Regions from separate parts of the Serratia entomophila genome, predicted to be linked through region 1. Evidence: predicted binding sites of a transcription regulator. Region 1 holds the regulator's gene; the other holds the start of a gene.
What was found. The regulator PurR, encoded in region 1, represses purine synthesis genes. The targets are predictions, from matches to a motif close to CANGCAAACGTTTGCNTG.

Region 1 (5,202 bases):
TTTTTTTCGGTCAACAGGTGTGACGCTGTCACTCATACTGCGTTGAATTCCCTTGTGCGACAACGCTATACTGAGTTTCGCCTCGACCCACCCGCCGTTGGCAACGGCACAGCCAATCAGAGGAATTATGCGCTTACTCCATACCATGATCCGCGTCGGTGATCTGCAACGCTCCATCGACTTCTATACCAAGGTATTAGGCATGCGCCTGCTGCGCACCAGCGAGAACCCGGAATACAAATATTCGCTGGCGTTTGTCGGCTACAGCGATGAAAGCGAAGGCGCAGTGATTGAACTGACCTACAATTGGGGCACCGAAAGCTACGAAATGGGCACCGCATTCGGCCATCTGGCGCTGGGCGTCGACGATGTGGCGGCCACCTGCGACGGCATTCGCCGCGCCGGCGGCAAAGTGACCCGAGAAGCCGGCCCGGTCAAGGGCGGCACGACGGTGATCGCCTTTGTCGAAGATCCGGACGGCTATAAGATCGAACTGATCGAGAACAAGCACGCCGGCCACGGCCTCGGCAAGTAAGGCTACCCCAGGGCGCAGCGGCGCCCTTCTTTTTATCCCGTGATAAGCGCCTGCAACCGGGCGCAAAATTTGCCATAATGCGCGCTGCATTCGATGAAGATAAGAAACTGATGGCCGAAAAAAGTGATCTTAACGCCCTGAGTGGTCGTTTTCGTGGGTTTTATCCCGTAGTAATAGATATTGAAACCGCCGGTTTTAATGCCAAAACCGACGCGTTGCTGGAAATTGCCGCCGTCACGCTGAAAATGGACGAGGACGGCTGGCTGCAGCGGGATGAAACCCTGCACTTTCACGTTGAGCCTTTTGAAGGCGCCAACCTGCAACCGGAGGCGCTGGCGTTCAACGGCATCGATCCGCACAACCCGCTGCGCGGCGCGGTCAGCGAATATGACGCGCTGCACGCCATTTTCAAAGCGGTGCGCAAAGGCATCAAGGATCGCGGCTGCAACCGGGCCATTATCGTGGCGCACAACGCCAACTTCGATCACAGCTTCCTGATGGCCGCCGCCGAGCGCGCCAGCCTGAAGCGCAACCCGTTCCACCCGTTCGCCACCTTCGATACCGCGGCGCTGAGCGGGCTGGTGCTGGGCCAAACGGTGCTGGCGAAAGCCTGTATCGCCGCCGGCATGCCATTTGACAGCAGCCAGGCGCATTCGGCGCTGTACGACACCGAGCAAACCGCCCTGCTGTTTTGCGAGCTGGTCAACCGCTGGAAACGCCTCGGCGGCTGGCCGCTGGCCGCCGGCGACCTCGACGACTGACAAAAAAATCGGGCGGCCCAGTCTGCACTGGCGCCGCCCGATATGCGATGGCAACAAGCCGCCGGCCGATTAAGGCTGTTGGTCTTCCTGCTCTTTGTATTTCTCTGCGGTTTCTTTGATCAGCTGCTGCAGTTCCCCGCGCTGATACATCTCGATGATAATATCGCAGCCGCCGACCAATTCGCCGTCAACCCACAGCTGTGGAAACGTCGGCCAGTTGGCGTACTTAGGCAGCTCGGCGCGGATGTCCGGGTTTTGCAAAATATCAACGTAGGCAAAGCGCTCGCCACAGGCGGACAGCGCCTGAACCGCCTGTGCGGAAAAACCGCAGTTTGGCAGCTTTGGCGAGCCTTTCATGTACAGCAGAATCGGGTTCTCAGCAATCTGGTGCTGAATTTTTTCAATCGTCGTCGTCATTTATTGCTTCCTCAGGCCACATCTCATGGCTACAACATGCATCACACGGGCTATTGTAGCGGCTGGAACAGCCGCAAGAAAACGCCATCTTTTGCAAGGGCATTCACCCGCCGCCGATCGCGCTTCACCGGCAACGCCATTCCGGTTAAAACATACGCTCAGAATAACATTTTTAATCCGACCATTTCACTAATATATTTTGGCGGCCCAACCGCCCGCTTTATAATATCCACGGAAACGAGGTGATGTTTTTTTATACATCAACAGGTTGATTTTAAACCAAAAAAAATGCTATTAACTTTTTCTCACAATATGGATTATCATTTATGAGTTCTTCGCTGTTTTATATGGCGAAATTCGGGAATACTGTGACTCTTTCGATATCCGTTTCGGGGCCAAGGTTGGTGACATCGACATGCGTTTAATTCTTACGCTTTTTGTGCTGTTATTTACGCAGCTATTCTTCAATTTGGCGCACGCTGCGCCACAGGCGCGTGTTGCCGCCGAGCAGCGCAAGAGCCATGTTAATGAAGCACGGCCGGATGACCGCAAAAAAAAGAAAGCGGTAAAGGCCGGCAAAAAAGCCAAAGTCACGGCAAGCGAGAAAAAAACCAAGATCGCCAAGGCCAAACCCGAGAAAACCGCTAAAAAGATTGTCAGCGCCAAGTCGAAAGCCAAACCCCAGAAAATCGCCAAGATCAAAGTCACCCCACCGAAAAAGGGCTACAAAAAAGGCTACGGTCGCCACCGCGAAGCCGGTATGGCAACCGCCAAACTGGTGCTCGATGATAAGCCGCTGAAGCTTAGCCCGGCGCATAAAAAACGCTATCAGCACGCCAAACAAACTGCCATGGCCAAGCTGATGGATCAGATGGGCAAGCCTTATCGTTGGGGCGGCAGCTCGCCGCGCACCGGCTTTGACTGCAGCGGCCTGATTTATTACGCCTATAAGGACGTGGTAAAAATCAAGATGCCGCGCACCGCCAATGAGATGTATCACCTGCGCGACGCCGCGCCGATCAAGAAAAACGAACTGGAAAGCGGCGACCTGGTGTTCTTCCGCATCAACAACCGCGGCGTGGCCGATCATGTCGGCGTTTACCTCGGCAACGGCAAGTTTATCCAGTCTCCGCGTACCGGCGAAGAGATCCGCATCAGCCAGCTCGACAACGACTACTGGCAGAACCACTACATCGGCGCCCGCCGGGTAGTGACGCCGAAAACCATCCGCTAATACCAGGCTGGCGCGATACGCGACCGAAATGCCTGGAGAACCTCCGGGCGTTGGCGTACCGGACCTGTGCTGCAGAAAAACGCGGATAACCGCCGGGGAGAGCGACGAGGCGCAGCAAGCTGCGCCTTTTTAATGCCGGGGATTCAGTTCAACGCGGCGGTGAAGCTGAAGGCAATGATCACGGCCAGCGCACACAGGGTGGTGAACAGCGACATCTTCAGATCGGTATCCATTACTACTCCTTCTCAGATAGGCTTTCCCAAGGATAAAAGGCGCACAATTAGTACGTCAAATCATTTTCCCACAGTTCGCCAATAAAATCTTGTTATCATTTCCCTGTTTATAATACCGATTACCTCTTCCCCTTTTGCTCAATATGCGACAAAATTCGCAGTTCACAACTGCGTACCGGCAACAATGCCCCTCCTGACCAAGCGCTGACGACTTCAATACACTAAAAACTCAGTTTTCGCTTCTCTGGAGGAGGATCTACGCAGGCAAACGATTAACATCACACTTACATGCTGCAACATGTAAGTTCAGGAGTCATTTCTTACATGGCAACGATTAAAGATGTGGCCAAACGCGCTGGCGTTTCCACCACCACCGTTTCGCACGTCATCAATAAGACTCGTTTCGTCGCCGAAGAGACCAAAGCGGCCGTGTGGGCCGCAATCAAAGAACTGCATTACTCACCGAGCGCCGTAGCGCGCAGCCTGAAGGTCAATCACACCAAGTCGATCGGCCTGCTGGCCACCTCGAGCGAGGCGCCCTACTTTGCCGAAGTGATTGAGGCGGTGGAAAACAGCTGCTACAGCAAGGGCTATACGCTGATCCTGTGCAACTCGCACAACAACCTGGACAAGCAGCGCGCCTACCTGGCGATGCTGGCGCAAAAACGCGTCGACGGGCTGCTGGTGATGTGCTCGGAATACCCGGACCAACTGCTGGGCATGCTGGAAGACTACCGCAATATCCCAATGGTGGTGATGGACTGGGGCGCGGCGCGCGGTGACTTTACCGACACCATCATCGATAACGCCTTCGAAGGCGGCTACCTGGCCGGCCGTTATCTGATCGAACGCGGCCATCGCGATATCGGCGCCATTCCCGGCCAGCTGGCGCGCAACACCGGCGGCGGCCGCCATCAGGGCTTCCTGAAGGCGATGCAGGAAGCCAATATCGAGGTGCGCGACGAATGGATAGTCCAGGGCGACTTCGAACCGGAATCCGGTTACAAGGCGATGCATCAGATCCTGTCGCAAAAACAGCGCCCGACCGCGGTGTTCTGCGGCGGCGACATCATGGCGATGGGCGCCATCTGCGCCGCCGACGAATTGGGCCTGCGGGTGCCGCAGGATATTTCGGTGATCGGCTACGACAACGTGCGCAACGCCCGCTACTTCACCCCGGCGCTGACCACTATCCACCAGCCCAAGGAGCGTTTGGGCGAAATGGCCTTCACCATGCTGCTGGATCGCATCATCAGCAAGCGCGAAGAGTCGCAGGTGATAGAGGTGCATCCGAAGCTGATCGAGCGCCGTTCGGTCGCCGACGGTCCGTTCATCGACTACCGCCGCTAATCGCCGCTGCCGGGAGCCCGCGCGGCTTCCGGCAGCGTTTCACCCAGCCACTCTTGGTTCAGGGTTTCACTGTCCCCCAGATATTCCAGCAGCCAGGCCATCGCCGGTGAGGGTTTATCCTGCTGCCAGGTCAGGCAGCAGGGGCTGGCGGGAAACGGCTGCTGCAGCTGCAGCGCCACCAGTTCGCCCCGCTGCACCAACGGCAAAACCCGGTGGGCCGGCATCATGCCGACGCACAGCCCGGCGCACAGGCAATCCAGCGCCGAAACCCAATCCGGCACCACCAGCCGCCGCTGGTTATCCAGCGTCCAGGTTACGCGCTTCGGCAGGTTGCGCGAGGTATCTTCCAGGCACAGCGAGGGATAGGGCCGCAGCTGGTCGTCATGCAGCGGGCCGGCCAACTGCGCCAGCGGGTGCCCTGGGCTGGCCACGCACAGCCAGTTCATATACCCCATATCGCGGAAGGCAAAACCGCCGCCGACCGGCACCGCGCGCGTCGCACCGATCGCCATCTCCGCCCGCCCATCGACCAGCGCATCCCACACGCCGTTGAATACCTCCGGCTGAACCTGCAGTTCCACGTCGGGAAAGTGCCGATAAAAGTCCAGCACCAGCTGGCGGCAGCGCTGCGGTTTGACGATGATGTCCACCGCGATGTTCAGCTGGCCGCGC
Region 2 (5,202 bases), 2.2 Mb from region 1:
AATCGCCAGGTGGATTTGATTGGCGATCACTTCGACGCCGCGATCGGCGGCGGCATCGAGCTGGCCCAGGGCATGATCGCGCGGGAGCTGGCGCCGGCGCACGGGGTGCTGGTGGCCTCGGCGGAGTATCTGCGCACCCTGCCGCCGCTGCGGCAGCCGGAACAGCTGGCGCAGCATGCGGGCATTTTCATCCGTTCGCCACAAACCGGGCGCATTCGCAACTTGCCGCTGCGCAATGCGGAAAACGAACAGCGGGCGCCGGCGATGGCGATAAAGATGACGGTGAACGAACCGGATGCGGCGGCGCGGGCGGCGGAAATGGGGCTGGGCATCGCGCTGATCGGCATACCGAACGCCTTGCCCTATCTGGAAAGCGGCCGGCTGGTGCGGGTGTTGCACGGCTGGTATGTCGATCGCGGCAGCGTGTACCTCTATTTTCCCACCACCAAATTCCTGCCGACCAAAACCCGGGTGTTCGTCGATCACATTACCGAACAGTTTCGCCTGCAGAAGCTGGCGGCGCGCTTTGACGCCCGCTAAAACGAGAAAAGCCCCTATGCGGGGCTTCTTTCTTCCGTCAGCTGGCTGTCTGACGATCAGTTGAAGATTTCTGCGGTGCCGTACAGTTTGTTCTGGCCGCCGGCGGCGACGATGCGGTAAGCGCTGGCACCGGAAGCAGCGGCTTTGCTGGCCAGTTCATTTTCCAGCGCGCTCAGGTTGTCGGCGCCGCTGACGGAAACTACGCCGATTTTCTGGGCGTTGGCGGCAGGCTGGCTGCTTGGCAGGTCAGCGGCGACGCTGGCGAAAGAAGCGGTGGTCAGCAGCAGAGCGGTAGCAAAAATTTTGACGTTTTTCATGATTCAATCCTCAGGGTATTTGTCAGATGAGAGGCCGTTATCTCTCGATGTGTTAAATAATAGACCGCCGCATGCAGAGAGAAAATCGGAGAGTTTTGAGTATCTCTGTCAAATAAATTGATTTATTTTTGAGCGGCGTCAGCCCGGCTGGCGTGCTGCAAAAATCGCCACTACCCTGTAAGGAGGGTCCTTACAGGAGCAAGCAGCATGTCAGTCAACGCGTTTATCGGCAGCTGGTCGCTGGTGTCTTCCGTGTTTAAAGGTGAAGACGGCAAGATAAATTACCCGCTGGGCGAGCAGGTGGTGGGCCGCATCAGTTACGAAGCCAACGGCACCATGGCGGCGCAGCTCTACGGCGCCACCCGCCCGCGCTTTGCCGCCGACGATCTGGCGCAGGGCACCGAACGGGAGATCCACGCCGCCTTTATCAATATGATTTGTTACTTTGGCCGCTATCAGGTGGATGAGAGCGACCAGCGGGTGGTGCACCAGGTTGAAGGCAGTTCGTTCCCCAACTGGATCGGCAGCCGGCAGGTGCGCTTCTACAGTTTCATCGGCGACCGGCTTATGCTGCGCACCGTGCCGCTGCAAATCGGCAACGGCGTGCAGATCGGCGAGCTGGTGTGGCAACGGATAGGGGCCGCTTCATGATCACCGTTCATCATCTGAATAACTCGCGCTCGCAGCGCATCCTGTGGTTTTTGGAGGAGCTGGGCGCGCCCTATCAGGTGCAGCGTTACCAGCGCGATCCGCAGACCATGCTGGCGCCGCCGGCGCTGAAAAACATCCATCCGCTGGGCAAATCGCCGGTGATTGTCGACGGCGATCTGACGTTGGCGGAGTCCGGCGCCATCATCGAATACCTGCAGGAGGCCTACGACGCGCAGGGGCTGTTTATGCCCACCGACTACCATGCCCGCCAGCAGTACCGTTACTGGCTGCACTATGCCGAGGGTTCGTTGATGCCGCTGCTGGTGATGAAGCTGGTGTTCAGCCGGCTGGGCCAGCCGCCGATCCCCTGGCTGCTGCGGCCGGTGGCTGGCGCGATCGGCAAGGGCGTGCAGCGCGAGCACCTCGACAAACAGATAGCGACGCACGCGGAATATCTTGAACAGCACCTGAACAAGGGCACCTGGTTTGTCGGCAACGAATTCAGCGCGGCGGATATCCAGATGAGCTTCCCGCTGGAGGCGATGGCGGCGCGCGGCGCGCTGGACGATTGCCCGAAGCTGCGCGGCTACCTGCAGCGCATTCACGCTCGCCCGGCCTATCAGCGTGCGCTGGAGCAGGGCGGCCCCTACGAGCTGCTGAGCTAGAGGATGGGCTATACTCGATGAGGTCACTCTTCATCGGAGGTAGCCCATGGCTACGCAAATTTTTGTTAACCTGCCGGTTGACGATCTGCCTGCATCCAAGACGTTTTTCACCCGGTTGGGCTTTAGTTTCAACGCACAGTTTACCGACGATACCGCCGCCTGCATGGTAGTCAGCGACAGCATCTACGTGATGCTGCTGACCCACGCCAAGTTCAGGATGTTCACCCCCAATCCGATCGGCGACGCCAGAAAGGCCACCGAGGTATTGCTTTGCCTGTCGCAGCCCAGCCGGGCGGCGGTGGATGACATGGTGCGCAAGGCGATCGCCGCCGGCGGCAATACCTACAATCAGCCGCAGGACTACGGCGTTATGTACGGCCACGGTTTTCAGGATCTGGACGGCCATATCTGGGAACTGATGTATATGGAAGCGCCACAGGCGCAGTAAGCGCGATCGCCTCCGGCCCGGGGGCGATCCCATCTGATTTCCCTATGTGACAAACCCCGCTTTTTCGACAATGATTGATCCCAGCGCCTTTCTGCATGATTTGCCGCGATCTTTAGTTGATCCGACGGTATGGAAGGCTGGATAATCGTTTGCCTTGAATAAACCACCATAAATCACCCGCATCACGCGCTGCGAGTTAAACGTTTGCCTTTTTGCGCCAGGCCGATTGGCCGCGCCGCTGAAGGGCAGGGAAGCGAACGTGACGGAAACGATTCCGTGGCGACCAGGCGCGGGCGGGATTACAGGCCTGTTGCAACGGGCCGATAATGAAACACAGGGGACAGCAACATATGTCGAATTCTCAAGCGAACAACGCCGTAAAACCAAAAGGCGGGCTTGACGGTTACTTTAATATTTCCGCGCGCGGCAGCACCGTGCGTCAGGAGGTGGTGGCGGGGCTGACCACCTTCCTGGCGATGGTTTACTCGGTGATCGTGGTGCCGAGCATGTTGGGCAAGGCGGGGTTCCCGCCGGCGGCGGTGTTCGTCTCCACCTGCCTGGTGGCCGGCCTGGGCTCGCTGTTGATGGGGCTGTGGGCCAACCTGCCGATGGCCATCGGCTGCGCCATTTCCCTGACCGCCTTCACCGCGTTCAGCCTGGTGCTGGGCCAGCACATCAGCATACCGGTGGCGCTGGGCGCGGTCTTCCTGATGGGCGTGCTGTTCACCGTTATCTCGGTCACCGGCATCCGCGCCTGGATCCTGCGTAACCTGCCGATGGGCGTAGCGCACGGCACCGGTATCGGCATCGGTCTGTTCCTGTTGCTGATCGCCGCCAACGGCGTCGGCCTGGTGGTGAAGAACCCGCTGGACGGCCTGCCGGTGGCGCTGGGCGCCTTTACCTCCTTCCCGGTGGTGATGACGCTGCTCGGGCTGGCGGTGATTTTCGGCCTGGAGAAACTGCGGGTGCCCGGCGGCATCCTGCTGGTGATTATCGCCATTTCGATTATCGGCCTGATCTTCGATCCGGCGGTGAAATACCAGGGGCTGTTCGCCATGCCAAGCCTGGCGGACGCCAACGGCAATTCGCTGATCTTCAGCCTGGACATCATGGGCGCGCTGCAGCCGGTGGTGCTGCCGAGCGTGCTGGCGCTGGTGATGACCGCGGTGTTCGACGCCACCGGCACCATCCGCGCGGTGGCCGGGCAGGCCAACCTGTTGGATAAAGACGGCCAGATCATCAACGGCGGCAAGGCGCTGACTTCAGACTCCCTGAGCAGCATCTTCTCCGGCCTGGTGGGCGCTGCGCCCGCCGCGGTGTATATCGAGTCCGCCGCAGGCACGGCGGCGGGCGGCAAGACCGGCCTGACCGCCACCGTGGTCGGCCTGCTGTTCCTGCTCATTCTGTTCCTGTCGCCGCTGGCCTACCTGGTGCCGGTCTATGCCACCGCACCGGCGCTGATGTACGTCGGCCTGCTGATGCTGAGCAACGTCACCAAGCTGGACTTCAACGATTTCGTCGACGCCATGGCCGGCCTGTTGTGCGCGGTGTTCATCGTGCTGACCTGCAACATCGTTACCGGCATCATGCTGGGCTTCAGCTCGTTGGTTATCGGCCGCATCTTCTCCGGTGAATGGCGCAAGCTGAACATCGGCACCGTACTGATCGCGCTGGCGCTGGTGGGGTTCTATGCCGGCGGCTGGGCGATTTAACCGCCCGCTGTTTTCCCCCGCCCGTCGGGCGGGGGAATGTCGACCGCCGTTCTTTCTTCAGATAAGTCTCCTTCTGTTCTGTGCCGCGTTTTGAAAGGCACAACAAGCTTTAACCGCTGTAAAAAAAGTGATCTACTATCGGCGCATACTCAGAGATGCAGTCTGAACCCGAGAGTCTAAGGAAAGCATGGAAATCTTTTTTACAATCCTCATTTTGATCCTGGTGGTCTCCCTGTCCGGGGTGGTGACGCGCATGTTGCCGTTCCAGGTGCCGCTGCCGTTAATGCAAATCGCCATCGGGGCGCTGTTGGCCTGGCCGCATTTCGGCCTGCACGTCGATTTCGATCCCGAACTGTTCCTGGTGCTGTTCATCCCGCCGCTGCTGTTTGCCGACGGCTGGAAAACGCCGACGCGCGAGTTCCTGCACCACGGACGTGAAATTCTTGGCCTGGCGCTGGTTCTGGTGCTGATTACCGTGGTCGGCGTCGGCTACCTGATTTACGCCATGGTGCCGGGCATTCCGCTGGTGGCGGCCTTCGCGCTGGCGGCGGTGCTGTCGCCGACCGACGCCGTGGCGCTGTCCGGCATCGTCGGTAAAGGCCGTATTCCCAAGCAGATCATGGGCGTGCTCGAGGGCGAGGCGCTGATGAACGATGCGTCCGGCCTGGTGTCGCTCAAATTCGCCATCGCGGTGGCGATGGGCACTATGGTGTTCACCGTCGGCGGCGCGACCCTCGAGTTCCTCAAGGTGGCGATCGGCGGCCTGCTGGCCGGCGTGGCGGTCACCTGGACCTACAGCAAGTCGCTGCGGGTGATGAGCCGCTGGAGCGGCGATGATCCGGCCACGCAGATTGTCTTCCTGCTGTTGC

Region 2: the regulator PurR is predicted to act here: its motif matches at 2,815-2,832, upstream of KHA73_RS21440 (NCS2 family permease).

Annotation. Positions count from the first base shown of each region.
Region 1 is NZ_CP082787.1:2,275,613-2,280,814, reverse strand. Features, by position in the region: gene gloA (lactoylglutathione lyase) at 128-535, shown strand; gene rnt (ribonuclease T) at 613-1,296, shown strand; gene KHA73_RS11195 (Grx4 family monothiol glutaredoxin) at 1,366-1,713, opposite strand; gene KHA73_RS11190 (C40 family peptidase) at 2,129-2,947, shown strand; gene cydH (cytochrome bd-I oxidase subunit CydH) at 3,091-3,180, opposite strand; gene purR (HTH-type transcriptional repressor PurR) at 3,505-4,530, shown strand; gene punR (DNA-binding transcriptional activator PunR) at 4,527-5,202, opposite strand, start outside.
Region 2 is NZ_CP082787.1:4,462,797-4,467,998, reverse strand. Features, by position in the region: gene KHA73_RS21465 (LysR family transcriptional regulator) at 1-540, shown strand, start outside; gene bhsA (multiple stress resistance protein BhsA) at 597-857, opposite strand; gene KHA73_RS21455 (lipocalin-like domain-containing protein) at 1,065-1,508, shown strand; gene KHA73_RS21450 (glutathione S-transferase family protein) at 1,505-2,173, shown strand; gene KHA73_RS21445 (VOC family protein) at 2,220-2,621, shown strand; gene KHA73_RS21440 (NCS2 family permease) at 2,972-4,333, shown strand; gene KHA73_RS21435 (Na+/H+ antiporter) at 4,521-5,202, shown strand, end outside.